Regions from separate parts of the Solibacillus sp. FSL K6-1523 genome, predicted to be linked through region 2. Evidence: a T-box and tRNA genes for the amino acid it is inferred to sense, from the RefSeq annotation. Region 2 holds a T-box; the other regions hold tRNA genes.

What was found. The T-box of region 2 lies ahead of argS (arginine--tRNA ligase). A T-box ahead of a tRNA ligase gene usually reads a tRNA of that ligase, here a tRNA-Arg.
Region 1: it has a tRNA-Arg gene. The T-box ahead of argS (arginine--tRNA ligase) is inferred to sense a tRNA for this amino acid. The anticodon was not compared.
Region 3: it has a tRNA-Arg gene. The T-box ahead of argS (arginine--tRNA ligase) is inferred to sense a tRNA for this amino acid. The anticodon was not compared.

The regions. Positions count from the first base shown of each region.
Region 1 covers NZ_JBBOSU010000001.1:3,682,609-3,686,902, reverse strand. Annotated here, with positions in the region: gene whiA (DNA-binding protein WhiA) at 1-549, shown strand, start outside; gene MHI10_RS17700 (HPr family phosphocarrier protein) at 658-915, shown strand; gene clpP (ATP-dependent Clp endopeptidase proteolytic subunit ClpP) at 1,035-1,628, opposite strand; tRNA gene MHI10_RS17690 (tRNA-Arg) at 1,990-2,064, shown strand; gene MHI10_RS17685 (basic amino acid ABC transporter substrate-binding protein) at 3,066-3,869, shown strand; gene MHI10_RS17680 (amino acid ABC transporter permease) at 3,889-4,294, shown strand, end outside.
Region 2 covers NZ_JBBOSU010000001.1:2,212,978-2,217,271, reverse strand. Annotated here, with positions in the region: gene MHI10_RS10550 (DUF4179 domain-containing protein) at 1-510, shown strand, start outside; gene MHI10_RS10545 (hypothetical protein) at 758-1,771, shown strand; T-box leader at 1,971-2,187, shown strand; partial or broken gene argS (arginine--tRNA ligase) at 2,431-4,104, shown strand; gene MHI10_RS10535 (GNAT family N-acetyltransferase) at 4,140-4,294, shown strand, end outside.
Region 3 covers NZ_JBBOSU010000001.1:3,168,251-3,172,544, forward strand. Annotated here, with positions in the region: gene MHI10_RS15280 (methyl-accepting chemotaxis protein) at 1-1,589, opposite strand, end outside; tRNA gene MHI10_RS15285 (tRNA-Arg) at 2,354-2,427, opposite strand; gene MHI10_RS15290 (metallophosphoesterase) at 2,627-3,139, opposite strand; gene MHI10_RS15295 (XTP/dITP diphosphatase) at 3,165-3,758, opposite strand; gene rph (ribonuclease PH) at 3,760-4,294, opposite strand, start outside.

The DNA.
Region 1 (4,294 bases), 1.5 Mb from region 2:
GCGGGGGGATCGGTCAATAATCCAGAAACATCTTCCTATCATTTAGAAGTATATTCTTTATATATGGAGCATGCAGAAGCATTAGCCGACCTGATGAACTGTTATGATTTGAATGCGAAAACGATTGAACGAAAAAAAGGCTTCGTAACCTATTTAAAAGAAGCAGAAAAAATATCTGATTTCTTAAATTTAGTAGGGGCACACCAAGCGATGTTAAAGTTTGAGGATGTTCGCATCGTTCGAGATATGCGCAATAGTGTCAATCGCATCGTTAATTGCGAAACAGCGAATTTAAACAAAACAATTGGTGCCGCATTAAGACAAGTAGAAAATATCCGCTATATTGATCAAGCGATTGGTTTAGATCAGCTACCAGATAAACTACGTGAGATTGCAAGATTGCGTGTGGAATATCAAGATGTTACTTTAAAAGAACTTGGTGAAATGGTATCTGCTGGCGTGGTAAGTAAATCAGGTGTCAATCACCGTTTACGAAAAATTGATGAAATCGCCGAAGCAATACGTCGCGGTGAGCATGTAATCAAATAAAATGTGAACGATTTCATAAATCATGTATTCATTGATTGTTCTTTTTGGATAATTTAGATAAGATGAAGTATATAGAGTAAGGAACGGTTGTGAAAGGGAGTTTTTCATATGGTAGAAAAGCAAGTTGAAGTAAAATTAAAATCTGGCTTACAAGCTAGGCAAGCAGCATTATTCGTACAAGAGGCAAACCGATATAAAGCAGATGTCTTTTTGCAAAAGGACCATAAAAAGGTCAATGCCAAATCAATTATGGGCATTATGAGCTTAGCTGTTGCAAAAGGAACAGTTGTCACATTAGTAGCAGAAGGCCATGATGAAGAAAAGGCAATCGATTCATTGCAAGCATTAATTGAAAAAGAAGATTAATCAAGCAAGTTCACATGACACAAACAAATGGAATGATTCCAATTGTTTGTGTTTTTTGTGCAGGATAAAAAACGCCCTTCACCATGAGTAAAAGGTGAGGGGCGTTTTAGTTTACATTTTTACTTCTTCAAATCGTTGCGATTGTAAATTTTATCAATTAAACCGTACTCTTTTGCTTGTTCGGCAGTCATGAAGTTATCACGATCTGTATCGCGAGCAAGTGTTTCGTAATCTTGACCAGAATTTTCAGCCATGATGCGGTTTAATTTTTCACGTAGGAATAAAATACGTTTTGCAGCAATTTCAATTTCAGTTGCTTGACCTTGTGCGCCGCCTAAAGGTTGGTGAATCATTACTTCTGAGTTAGGTAATGCAATACGTTTACCTTTTGCGCCCGCAGATAATAGGAAAGCACCCATTGAAGCAGCCATACCGATACAAATTGTTGAAACGTCTGGCTTGATGAAGTTCATTGTGTCATAGATGGCCATACCTGAAGTAATTGAGCCACCTGGAGAGTTAATGTAAAGGTGAATATCCTTATCTGGATCTTCTGCTTCTAGGAATAAAAGTTGTGCAACGATTGAGTTTGCTACGTTGTCATCAATCGCACTTCCTAGTAAAATAATACGGTCCTTCAGTAAACGTGAATAAATATCATAAGCACGCTCACCGCGGTTTGTTTGTTCAATAACTGTAGGAATTAAATTCATTGTAAAATCCTCCCCTGTTAAAAGCTAAATTCGTTTACTTGTGCTGAAATTGGTAAGCATTCCAGCTGTATACCTATAATACACGTGTTAGTCAAGGATGGTCAAATATAAAGTCTGATTTTCGTAGTTGTAAAATAAGCCAAGCCTTTGTATAATAGGAGGGTCGTCAACAATAACTTGACTCTGCAAAATTCCTCCACATCTATAAGTGGGGGGAAATTCCAAAAAGTGCAATTGGGTATTCAAACCCTGACTGAATCAAGTTAAGCCTCAGCGGATGTCACAGATTTTTAAAGGAAGTTTTTCGAGAGAGCTCGAAAAAATCTGGACGCAATTACGCAAGGTGTAATTGATTAATGAAGCCCTCGTGGTGTAATGGATAACACGTAAGATTCCGGTTCTTGCGCTGGGGGTTCGATTCCCTCCGAGGGCGCCAACTAACTTATAAAGATTCAATAATGATTACATATAAATCCCTCTAGATGTTGAATTATCAGCATTTATGGGGATTTACTTTATACGAACGTATTTTCAAAAAAAGCGTTTAAAATGAAAAGGAACTTCCCATTATATTTGACTCCAAAACCGTGTGGAACATTACAACTTCCCCCAAGTTTTAACCGAAAGTTCACAAACTTAAAAATCTTTCTAAAAAAAATTGTAATTGCTTGAAAAACTGCTCAATAATTAGTACATTAATAAATGGTATATTTGTTGTAAGAAAAAACGACTTTTTTCGACAATAAACAAAAGCTACGCATCTATTTAAAAGATAATGCGATGTAGCCATTCTATTATGCCTTTTATGGGCACCATTTTACTGTTTTAATATACTTATATATACCAATTGTAGAGATAGTGCCGTAAACTGTAATCTACAATGGGGGATGAAGGTTAAAGGGATAAGATAATCACTGTACCGATTCATTTTATCCCAAACTCAATCTTTTTAAACTTATAATTAACTTTCTAGCGCAACACATCTATTAAATGTGTTGCGTTTTTTTTGATTCTTCAATAGATTTTCCCGTTTCTCCGTTATAACTAGCCAAACTTTTCCATAAACTAGCCATTAATCTGTTGAAACTAGCCAATTTTCATGCCTCTCAAAGTACGACTTCAATTTTTAAAGCTACGTAATTACAATAAGACTGCGCAAATTTATTTCAAGAATAGATTTCGGAGTTGACCTCTTTTTTTGTTGTACCTTTATAAGGGGAATATGCATGTTTAACATAGGGTTTCATTAGAGTGAATGAATAATTATTTATAAAACATAAAAATAATGCTTGTTTAGTACATAAAAATGCATTAATATACATTAATAATCAATATTTTAAAAATTTCATGTTGTATATTAATTGTGAAATTATTATAATAGGTGAAACTAATTAAAAACAATGAATGGAAAAATGAAACCTTAGGAGGAAATAGATTATGAAAAAGAATAAATTATTTAAACTAATTGCACCATTTGCAGCAGCGACAATGATTTTAGCGGCGTGTGGTGCAGACAAAGGTTCTACAGGATCATCAACAGATGGAGATGGAGATGGAGATGGAGAAATTACAAAGATTGTTGCGGGTACAGAAGCAACATATGCACCGTTTGAATATTTAGACACGAAAGGGAATGTTGTTGGATTAGATGCAGAAATTTTAGCGGCGATCGGTGAGGAAATGGGCATCGAAACAGAAATGAAAAATACTGGCTGGGATGCGATGTTGAGCCAAGTAACTACTGGTGGAATTGATATGGGGGCAGCGGCTATTACCATTACAGATGACCGTAAAGAAACATATGACTTCACAGCACCTTACTATGAAGCGTCATTACTAATCGTGACGAAAGAAGATTCAGAGATTGAGTCACTAGCTGACCTAAAGGATTCAAAAATTGCTGTGCAAATGAATACAACAGGACATAAAGCTGCACAAGATTTACAAGGGAAAGCGAGTAAAAATATTTTAGCGTATGAAAACTTTTCGGTAGCGTTAACAGAAGTACTGAATGGTTCAACAGAAGCAGCCATTGGTGATAATGCCGTTATTTTAGAATATATTAAAAATAATCCAGATGCGGGCTTAAAAACAATTGAAGATGATTCATTTGAAGTCGATTATTTTGGATTCATCGTTAAAAAGGGCAATAAAGAATTATTAGACGTATTAAATGAAGGTTTAGCAAAAATTAAAGAAAACGGTAAGTTAGCGGAAATTACAGGAACAGAAATTGAATAATATTTAGGAGGTGTTTCAGATGGATTTTTTTAGATGGGATATAATCTGGGACTACCGTGAATTATATTTAAGTGGTTTTTTAACGACAATTATTTTAACAATATGCGGTTATATTGGCGGGGTAATTTTCGGTTTGTTACTCGGATTAGGTCAAGTTTCAAATAAAAAGTGGATTTACTGGCCAGCGAAAATTTATATTGATGTATTCCGTGGGACACCGATGCTTGTTCAATTACTATTAATTCATTTAGCGGTAATCCCGACAATATTTGGTGAATCGATGAGCTGGTGGGTTTCTGGGATTGTCGGTTTAATTTTAAATAGTGCGGCCTACAATGCGGAGATTTTCCGTGCAGGTATTCAGTCGATTGATAAAGGGCAAATGGAAGCCGCTCGTTCACTTGGATTAACGCACTCACAAGCGA
Region 2 (4,294 bases):
AAGCTTATAGATGAAAAAGGCGAGGATTGGGGAACAATTCAAAACGGTACAACTGCGTTCGGTTCAATTCGAAATGGAGATGTCACTCTTCTCATACAAAGTAATTATTTCCGTGAGCCTAAAAAATTGGCGCTCCATATTCCTCAAATAGAGGCATTGCCAAAAGGCGAGGATTTCATTACGGTCGATTTTGACAAACAACAAGTACTTTATCAGCCATCGATACTTGATTTTACAATTCGATTTCGTGAAAGAAATACGATTGTTTATTCCTATAATATGAGGGAAGAGAGTCGGTCTACTTTCTTTAGTGAAGGTGTCGATGCAATGGGGAACGCGGTATTTAAACGTTCTGGGTGGCATAGTGATGTATCTGAAAATCTAGTAGAAAACGGATCTCAATTCGAAGCATATGAAGGAACAATGACAAATCCAGTTAAGCTCATGATTAACAGTTTCCCGAATTATTTAGAGGGGAAGGTAACGGTTGAGGTACCACTTGGGGATTGATTTTTGGGCCATTTTTACAAATAAATTAGTATGAATGTATACTCCACCTAGGTATGTTTATTGTAGCCAGGTGGAGTATTTTTAAATTGCCAAATAGAAATTTTCACAAAGATATTTAAATGAAAACGCCAATTTGAAATTAAATTTCCAATCAAATAGTTAGTTTTAACGATTTTTCAACTCAATTCGAACATTGTTACTTCCATCAAAATTGGCTATGCTCATAAAAATGAAAGGGGGCTATTGATTGATAGCATCGCAAGTGTTGGAAAAGCAAGCTCGTTACACGAAGTCACAGTTGAACCAGGATGATTTGTGGAAAAAAGTTATTGCGGATTTGTTTGAAGATTTTTTGTTGTTCTTTTTACCAGAATTTCATGCGGAAGTCGATTTTTCGAAGCCCATCGATTTTTTGCAACAGGAGCTTTTCAAAGAGATTATTGAGGAACGAAAAGGGCGCAAAATGGCCGATCAAATTGCGAAAGTGATATTGAAAAATGGGGAAGAACAGTGGGTGCTTGTGCATACTGAAGTGCAAACGGATGATGACGAGGATTTTCCGCAGCGAATGTTTGAATATTATTACCGCATTTTTGATCGTTATGATAAGAAAATTGTAGCCATCGCGCTGTTTACGAAGCCAAGTAGGAAGAGTTCAAACGAGTACAAATATGTGTATTTCGGCACGGAAGTATCATATACTTTTAATAAATACGTCATTGCAGATTTTGACGTGGAAGAGTTAAAAGAATCACCGAAGCTATTTAGTAAAGCATTACTAGCTTCCATCTATATGAATCGCTCGAATAAGAAGATGAGTTTAAGAAGGGCGTATAAGCGGGCTTTACTACGTGAATTATTAATATTAAAGGATGTTAATCGTACGGAAATAACCGCCATATTTTATTTTGTAGACTATTTATTAAAGTTGCCAAAGGAAATGTTGGACCAGTTACAACAAGAAATACGAGCAGAAATACGAGAGGAGGATGAAATGATGTTGGAGTCATTTAAAGGAGATTTACCGCCAACATTAGCGGGGATTTTGGAGATGGAACGGCAAGAGGGGATCGAGTTGGGAATAGAAAAAGGAATAGAGCAAGGAATAGAAATTGGGAGAGAACAAGAAAGGGAAAAGGTAGTATGGCAAATGATTGTCAGTTTAATTGAAAATGGGGTTACAGATATGGTAATTGCACACGCGGCTAAACGGCCAATTGAGCAGGTGCAGGCTATTCGTAATGAAATGGAGTCAAAGTAATGGTGCCCGAGGAGTAAACTAAGGGTTTCATTGTTATCTAAAAACAAGTCGCCCTATATTCAATAATTTCCGTATGTAGGTCTGTTAATTTTGACTCCATTATGAAGTGATTTCATTCTGCTTTAATAAAAAACTGAATTTTAAAAATGCACTTGCTTTTTAAAATCCACTTGTGTAGAATAAGTTCTAATTTAATCTAATAAATTCGATGAAAAAGAAAAGTAATCTATCTGGAATGTCCAGCGAGTTAGGGGTGGTGTGAGCCTAATATTGAAAAGATGGACGAAACGCACTTTGGAGAAATTTCTTGAAATGTAGTAGAGAAAATCGGGGAGACACCTCGTTAACAATAGAAAGCGGTCACTTTTGTGGCAACTAGAGTGGTACCACGGGAATCCAAGCTTCTCGTCTCTTTTATTTAGAGACGAGGAGCTTTTTTAACTTGATTCAGCAAATCTGCTTCACTTCTATAAGTAGGGATGAATCAAGTTAAGCCCCGGCGGATGTCACAGATTTTTAAGGGTTTTAAAGAGGAAGTTAGCCTAAATACGTCACATCGTGTGACAATGGCTGACTGACCCACGTCCTGTGGGCCCGAGCTCGAAAAAATCTGGACGCAATTACGCCGAGGCGTAATTGATTTTGGGGAGGGAAATAACATGAAAACAAAATTAGCACAGGTGATTGCGGCAGCGCTACAAGGTAGCTTGACGATTGAAGAAGTGGAAGTATTACTTGAAATACCAAAGCATGCGCAGTTAGGTGATATAGCGTTTCCTTGTTTTACTTTAGCGAAAAAATATAAAAAATCACCGCAAATGATTGCGATTGAATTAGCTGAAAAAATCCAAGGGTCTTTCATTCAAGAAGTGCGTGTAGAAAATGCCTATATTAATGTGTTTTTCAATCAATTACAAATTGCACCGGACATTGTTACACAAGTACTAGCACAGCAAAGTTTATACGGTACGAAAGAAAAGAATGGTCAAACAGTAGCACTCGATTTTTCATCACCGAATATTGCGAAGCCATTCTCAATGGGTCATTTGCGTTCAACAGTAATTGGTCATGCACTTGCGAATATCGCGGAAAAGCAAGGCTATGAAACCGTTCGCATAAACCATATAGGAGACTGGGGCACGCAATTTGGGAAGCTGATTGTAGCGTATAAATTATGGGGCAATAAAAAAGCAATCGAACAAAATCCAATTACAGAATTGCTAAAAATCTATGTAAAATTCCATGATGAAGCAGAGCAAAATGAGGCGCTAAATGAACAAGCGTGACAGGCATTTAAGGCACTAGAAGATGGAAATATAGAAGCAACTTCGTTATGGAAGTGGTTCCGTGATGCGTCATTAAGTGAATTTAATGCAATTTATTCGATGCTTGGTGTACACTTTGATTCTTATAACGGGGAGGCATTTTATAATGATAAAATGCAACCTGTCGTCGAGGAATTAACAGCGAAAGGCTTACTTGAACAATCGGATGGCGCGATGGTTGTACAATTGGAAAATATGCCACCTTCGTTAATTATGAAAAAAGATGGAGCGACATTGTATGCGACACGTGATTTAGCGGCAGCGATTTATCGTTATAATACGTATCAACCAGAAAAAGTATTTTATGTCGTGGGCAATGAACAATCGCTACATTTCAAACAATTATTTGCAGTGTTACAAAAAATGGGTCATATATGGGCAGCGAATTATGAACATATTCCATTTGGCATGATGTTAAAAGACGGCAAGAAAATGTCGACACGTAAAGGAAAAGTCGTACTGCTTGCGGATGTGTTACGCGAAACGATTGAAGCAGCGATGAATATTATTGAAGTGAAAAATCCACAGTTGCCAAATAAGGTTCAAGTTGCGAATGAAGTCGGTATTGGCGCAGTAATCTTTAATGATTTAAAAAATGACCGAATGAATGATATCGAATTTTCGATAGATAAAATGGTCACATTTGAAGGGGAAACGGGTCCATATGTTCAATATACGAATGCACGAATCCAAACACTCCTTAGCAAAGGGCATTTTGAACAGGACTCCGAGCCGATTTTGCATATTGACAAGGAAGCGTGGGAAATTATTAAGCTTTTAGGCACATTCCCAGCAGTTATTGAAATGGCTTTCATACAAGCAAGCCCAGCGGTACTAGCGAAGTTTAGTTTAGCTTTATCAAGAAGTTTCAATAAATATTATGCTAACACGAAATTTTTAACGAATGATTTACCGGAAAAAGATCGTTTGAAAATCGCGTATGCTGTTTCGATTCTCTTGGAAGAAATCTTACGATTGTTAGGAATTAAAGCGCCGAAAAAATTATAGTTACCGTTCGTAAAAAAAAGGGGGAAATTAATAAAATGACTATCAAAATAGAGAAGTGTACCGTGGAAGATTTACTCGAACTTCAAGCAATTAGTCAAGAAACGTTTCAAGAAACATTTAAAGATCAAAATTCAACCGATAATATGAACGTCTATTTGGAAAGAGCATTTAACTTCAAACAATTAGAAAA
Region 3 (4,294 bases), 960 kb from region 2:
GAGATTTGTCGAGCCGATTCACCTGATTGCTCGGCAAGTTTTTTCACTTCATCTGCTACAACTTTGAATCCTTGCCCATGTTCGCCTGCACGTGCAGCTTCTATGGAGGCATTCAATGAAAGCAAGTTTGTTTGGGTCGCAATTTGTGTAATCATTTCGGAAATTTGTCCGATTTCTTTTGAACGAGCTTCCAAATTTTTAATCATTGTTGAGGACTCATGCACAGATTGTTGAATGTAGCCCATTTGTTCATTTAAATTATCGAGCGTTTTGCTACCGTCCAATGCGTTTTGTGACGCGGCAGTAGCACCACTAGAAGCAACCGATGAAATATCAGAAATGGTTAAAACGTTTTTACCAATATCTTCTATGTACGATAAACTCTTCTCGTAACTTTCCATTTGATTCTCAGATAAAGTAGCCGCCTCTTGAATCGTTGCGGTAATTTCTTTCGAGACAACGGACATGTCATCAAATTGCTCTCGTAGCAAAGTGCTCGAATGACTTACTTCATCACCTTTGTGCAGCACCCCTGATACAAGCCCTTGTAAATTATCCAACATCAAATTAAACTTAGTAGACATTTCGCCAAATTCATCACGAGTTGTGACTGCAATTCTTGTCGTTAAATCCCCTTCGCTAGAAGCTAACACATCTAATTTTTCATTGATGGCATCAAACGGCTTCAGCATCTTTTTGATGAAAAAGAATAATAGAATCGATGCGAACACAACAGTGCCCACGCCAACTAAAATAAAGAACATCAACAATGTATTCGCTTTGGCAAAAGCTTCTGATTTTGGCACCATAATAAAAATGCCCCAATCCACTTTATTCGCTTTTGAATAGTAGATGAAATGGTCTTCGTTATTCACAACACCTTCCATCGTACCTGCTTCTTCATTCATCGCTTTATTAAACACATCAACAAACAAGTCTTCACCTAAATCAGCTATATTGCTTGTTAAAATGAGGTCATTGTCTTGATGAGCAACAATCGCACCATCCCTTGCGAATACAACGGCTTGACCCGTTTGACCAACTTTTACATTTGAAATGATTTCGATTAAGTCATCCATGTAATTACCACCATTGATCACACCAACGATTTTTCCTGTTTCATCACGTACAGGCGCAACTGTTAATGCAATCGGTTTACCATCTCTAGCTGAAGGATACGGTCCAATAGTGGCAATATCTCCATTTAATCCTCGTTGCGTATGTTCAGCATCTTGGATAGGGACCGTTAACCCATCTGGTAAATGAACGAAACCTTCTGCATCGATAAAGGCAAATGCTGTTTCCGTGTTCGGTAAAATCGGCTCTAAGCGGCTGTTATAGTCCAATATCGCTTCGATGTTTTGTTTTTTCACAATATCAAGTTCAGCTGCGGACTGCTGAAGATTTTGTTTTCCCTCTACCCAAAGATCAATATTGTTTGTAATGGCCTCAAGTTGCCCATTCGCTTGTGTCGTAAAATTATCAACCATTAAGTCTTTCGTTAGTTGATAGCCAAAATATGACACAATGCTTAACGAACTAACTAACAAAACGGTAACCATAAGTACTAACTTCTGAAACAATTTCAATTAACGCACCTACTTAATCATAATAAAAACCCTTCTGATTATAAGTAGAAATACCTAAAGTGTCAATATTTTACTACTACTTGTTAGTAATTTGTCAAAGTTTTATGAACTATTGTTTACAAGGGAATATGTAAGGAAGAGAGCCTAACTATTTATAAGTACCGATACAAATTTATTCAAAAAAAGAACACCATTATACATAGCATTCTCCTAATAATATTTATATTATCGCTACTGGAATTTTAATTACAGTGTCTTGTCGTAAAAAACTACGATAATTAAAATATTGAGGGGTTATCTATTATGATTTATTACAGGTTTATTTTTGTTTTTTCGTTTCATTTAATAAAAATAAAATCAAAGCCAAGCCACTTAACACTAGGAATGGTACAAGATACTTAATATGTCCTGAAGTAAATAAGTATATACTCGATAACGCTAAAGTACCTATTGAGAAAAATAAAATTTTTTTAGTTTTTCTATTCATTTGATCACCGTTCCTTATCAAAATTATCATTGGATCTTGAAAGTTAAGGCTACATCTAAAACGAGATTGAATTGAAGTAATACACTTAATATAATAACTATTATGCAAGTAAATATTGTTTTATTTATGTATTGATAATTCCTCACAAATTTAATTGCATCAATACTTTAAATAAAGACACTAAGAATAAATTTGGGCACTTCCTAGGCGCATATAAATACATCCCCCTGAATAAAAAAAAGCCTTACAACCGTTATGGCTGTAAGGCTTACTAGTACGTCCCAGGAGGGATTCGAACCCCCGACCGACGCCTTAGAAGGGCGTTGCTCTATCCAGCTGAGCTACTGAGACATGTTGTAATCACCAATTGGTAATTGCGACATTTTTTATTATAGGCTACAAATAATAGAAAGTCAACACGTTTTTCAAAAAAAGTTATTCTTTTATCCCTTAAAAATCTGTGACATCCTCCAGCTAAATTAAGTTAACTACAAAGAGCCCCTACAATATGTAACCATATTAGTATACGATAATGAATCATCGAATATTACTACCCCATTATTGTTTTTTCAAAAATCATTTGCTCCAACAACGTATTATTGTCTTCATAGCAATCAACAATATATTGTGTTTCCGTTGTTGTAATTATCATGAATGATTTTTCTTTAATGCGGCGTGGCTTTAAAAGGCTACCTGGATTCACAAATAGAGTCCCGTCAATCATTTCCGCGCCTAATACATGAGAATGACCGAAGCAAACAATTGTAGCTCCGACTTCCTTTGCACGGTAAACGAGTTTCATCGGTGAATTTTTCACATCATATAAATGACCATGTGTCACATAAATGCGCTCGTCTGCTAGTTGAAATATAAGCTCGTCTAAAAAGTCTGGATCTGCATCACAGTTACCTTTGACCCGCTCGACGCCATGTAAAGATGGATGAGTGAATGGTAACTCACTATCTCCGCAATGAATGACCGATTGTGCATCCGTATGATAGCTTTTTACCCTTTCAATTACCTCTGCATCGCCATGTGTATCACTCATTACGACTAGTTTCATTACCATCATCACTCCATAAAAAATTTTATTTTAAAATCTCTGCTAACTGAAACGCTAATTCACGAATGGCGTTGCCGCGGTGTGAAATGGCACCCTTTTCATCAGCTGTTAGTTCGGCCATGTGGCGTTCTAGTGCTGGTACGTAGAAAATCGGGTCATAGCCAAAGCCATTTGTTCCGCGCTTTTCCTGTGCAATAATCCCTTCACATGTACCAAATACCGTTTTTGTTTCCATATTTGGACCTGCAATTGCTAGTGCACAGCAAAAACGTGCTGTACGCTCTGCTTCTGGAACATCCTTCATGTTGGCTAACACTTTCACCATGTTCGCTTCATCATCATGATCGCCTGCATAGCGCGCTGAATAAACACCTGGTTCGCCATTTAATGCATCAATCGCTAAGCCACTATCATCTGCAATGACGATTTTGCCAAGTAAATTCGCTAATGTTTCTGCCTTTAAAATTGCATTCTCTTCAAACGTTGTACCCGTTTCTTCAATTTCTAAATCAGGCGCAACATCAAACATTGTTACGACTTCATAGCCGAATGGTTGAAATAGTGCCTCAAAATCTTTTGCCTTACCTTTGTTTTTCGTTGCAATCACGACTTGTTTCATATTAAGCATCCACCTTTCCAACGTAGCTCGCTAACTCACCTAATGCTTCTTTTTGAATGTCGATTAATTGGGCAATTCCTACTTCCCCTAAATCAAGTAATTCATTTAACTCCGCACGTGAAAATGTCGCTTCTTCGCCCGTACCTTGTAGCTCAACAAATTGGCCTGCACCTGTCATGATCACATTCATGTCCACATCTGCAGAAGAATCTTCAATATAATTTAAATCAAGAACAGCGCCAATTTCTGAAAGCTTGCCGACACTCGTTGCAGCTAAATAATCTGTCACTGGGAACTTCGCAAACGGCTTGTCCGCAGCTAGTTTTGCAATCGCTTGTGTCATCGCAACAAATGCACCTGTAATCGATGCTGTACGCGTTCCGCCATCTGCTTGAATAACGTCACAATCAATCCAAATCGTTTTTTCTCCAAGTGCCTCTAAATCGACAACCGCACGCAAAGCACGACCGATTAGGCGCTGAATTTCCATTGTACGACCTGTCACCTTTCCTGCTGATGATTCACGGCGTGTACGT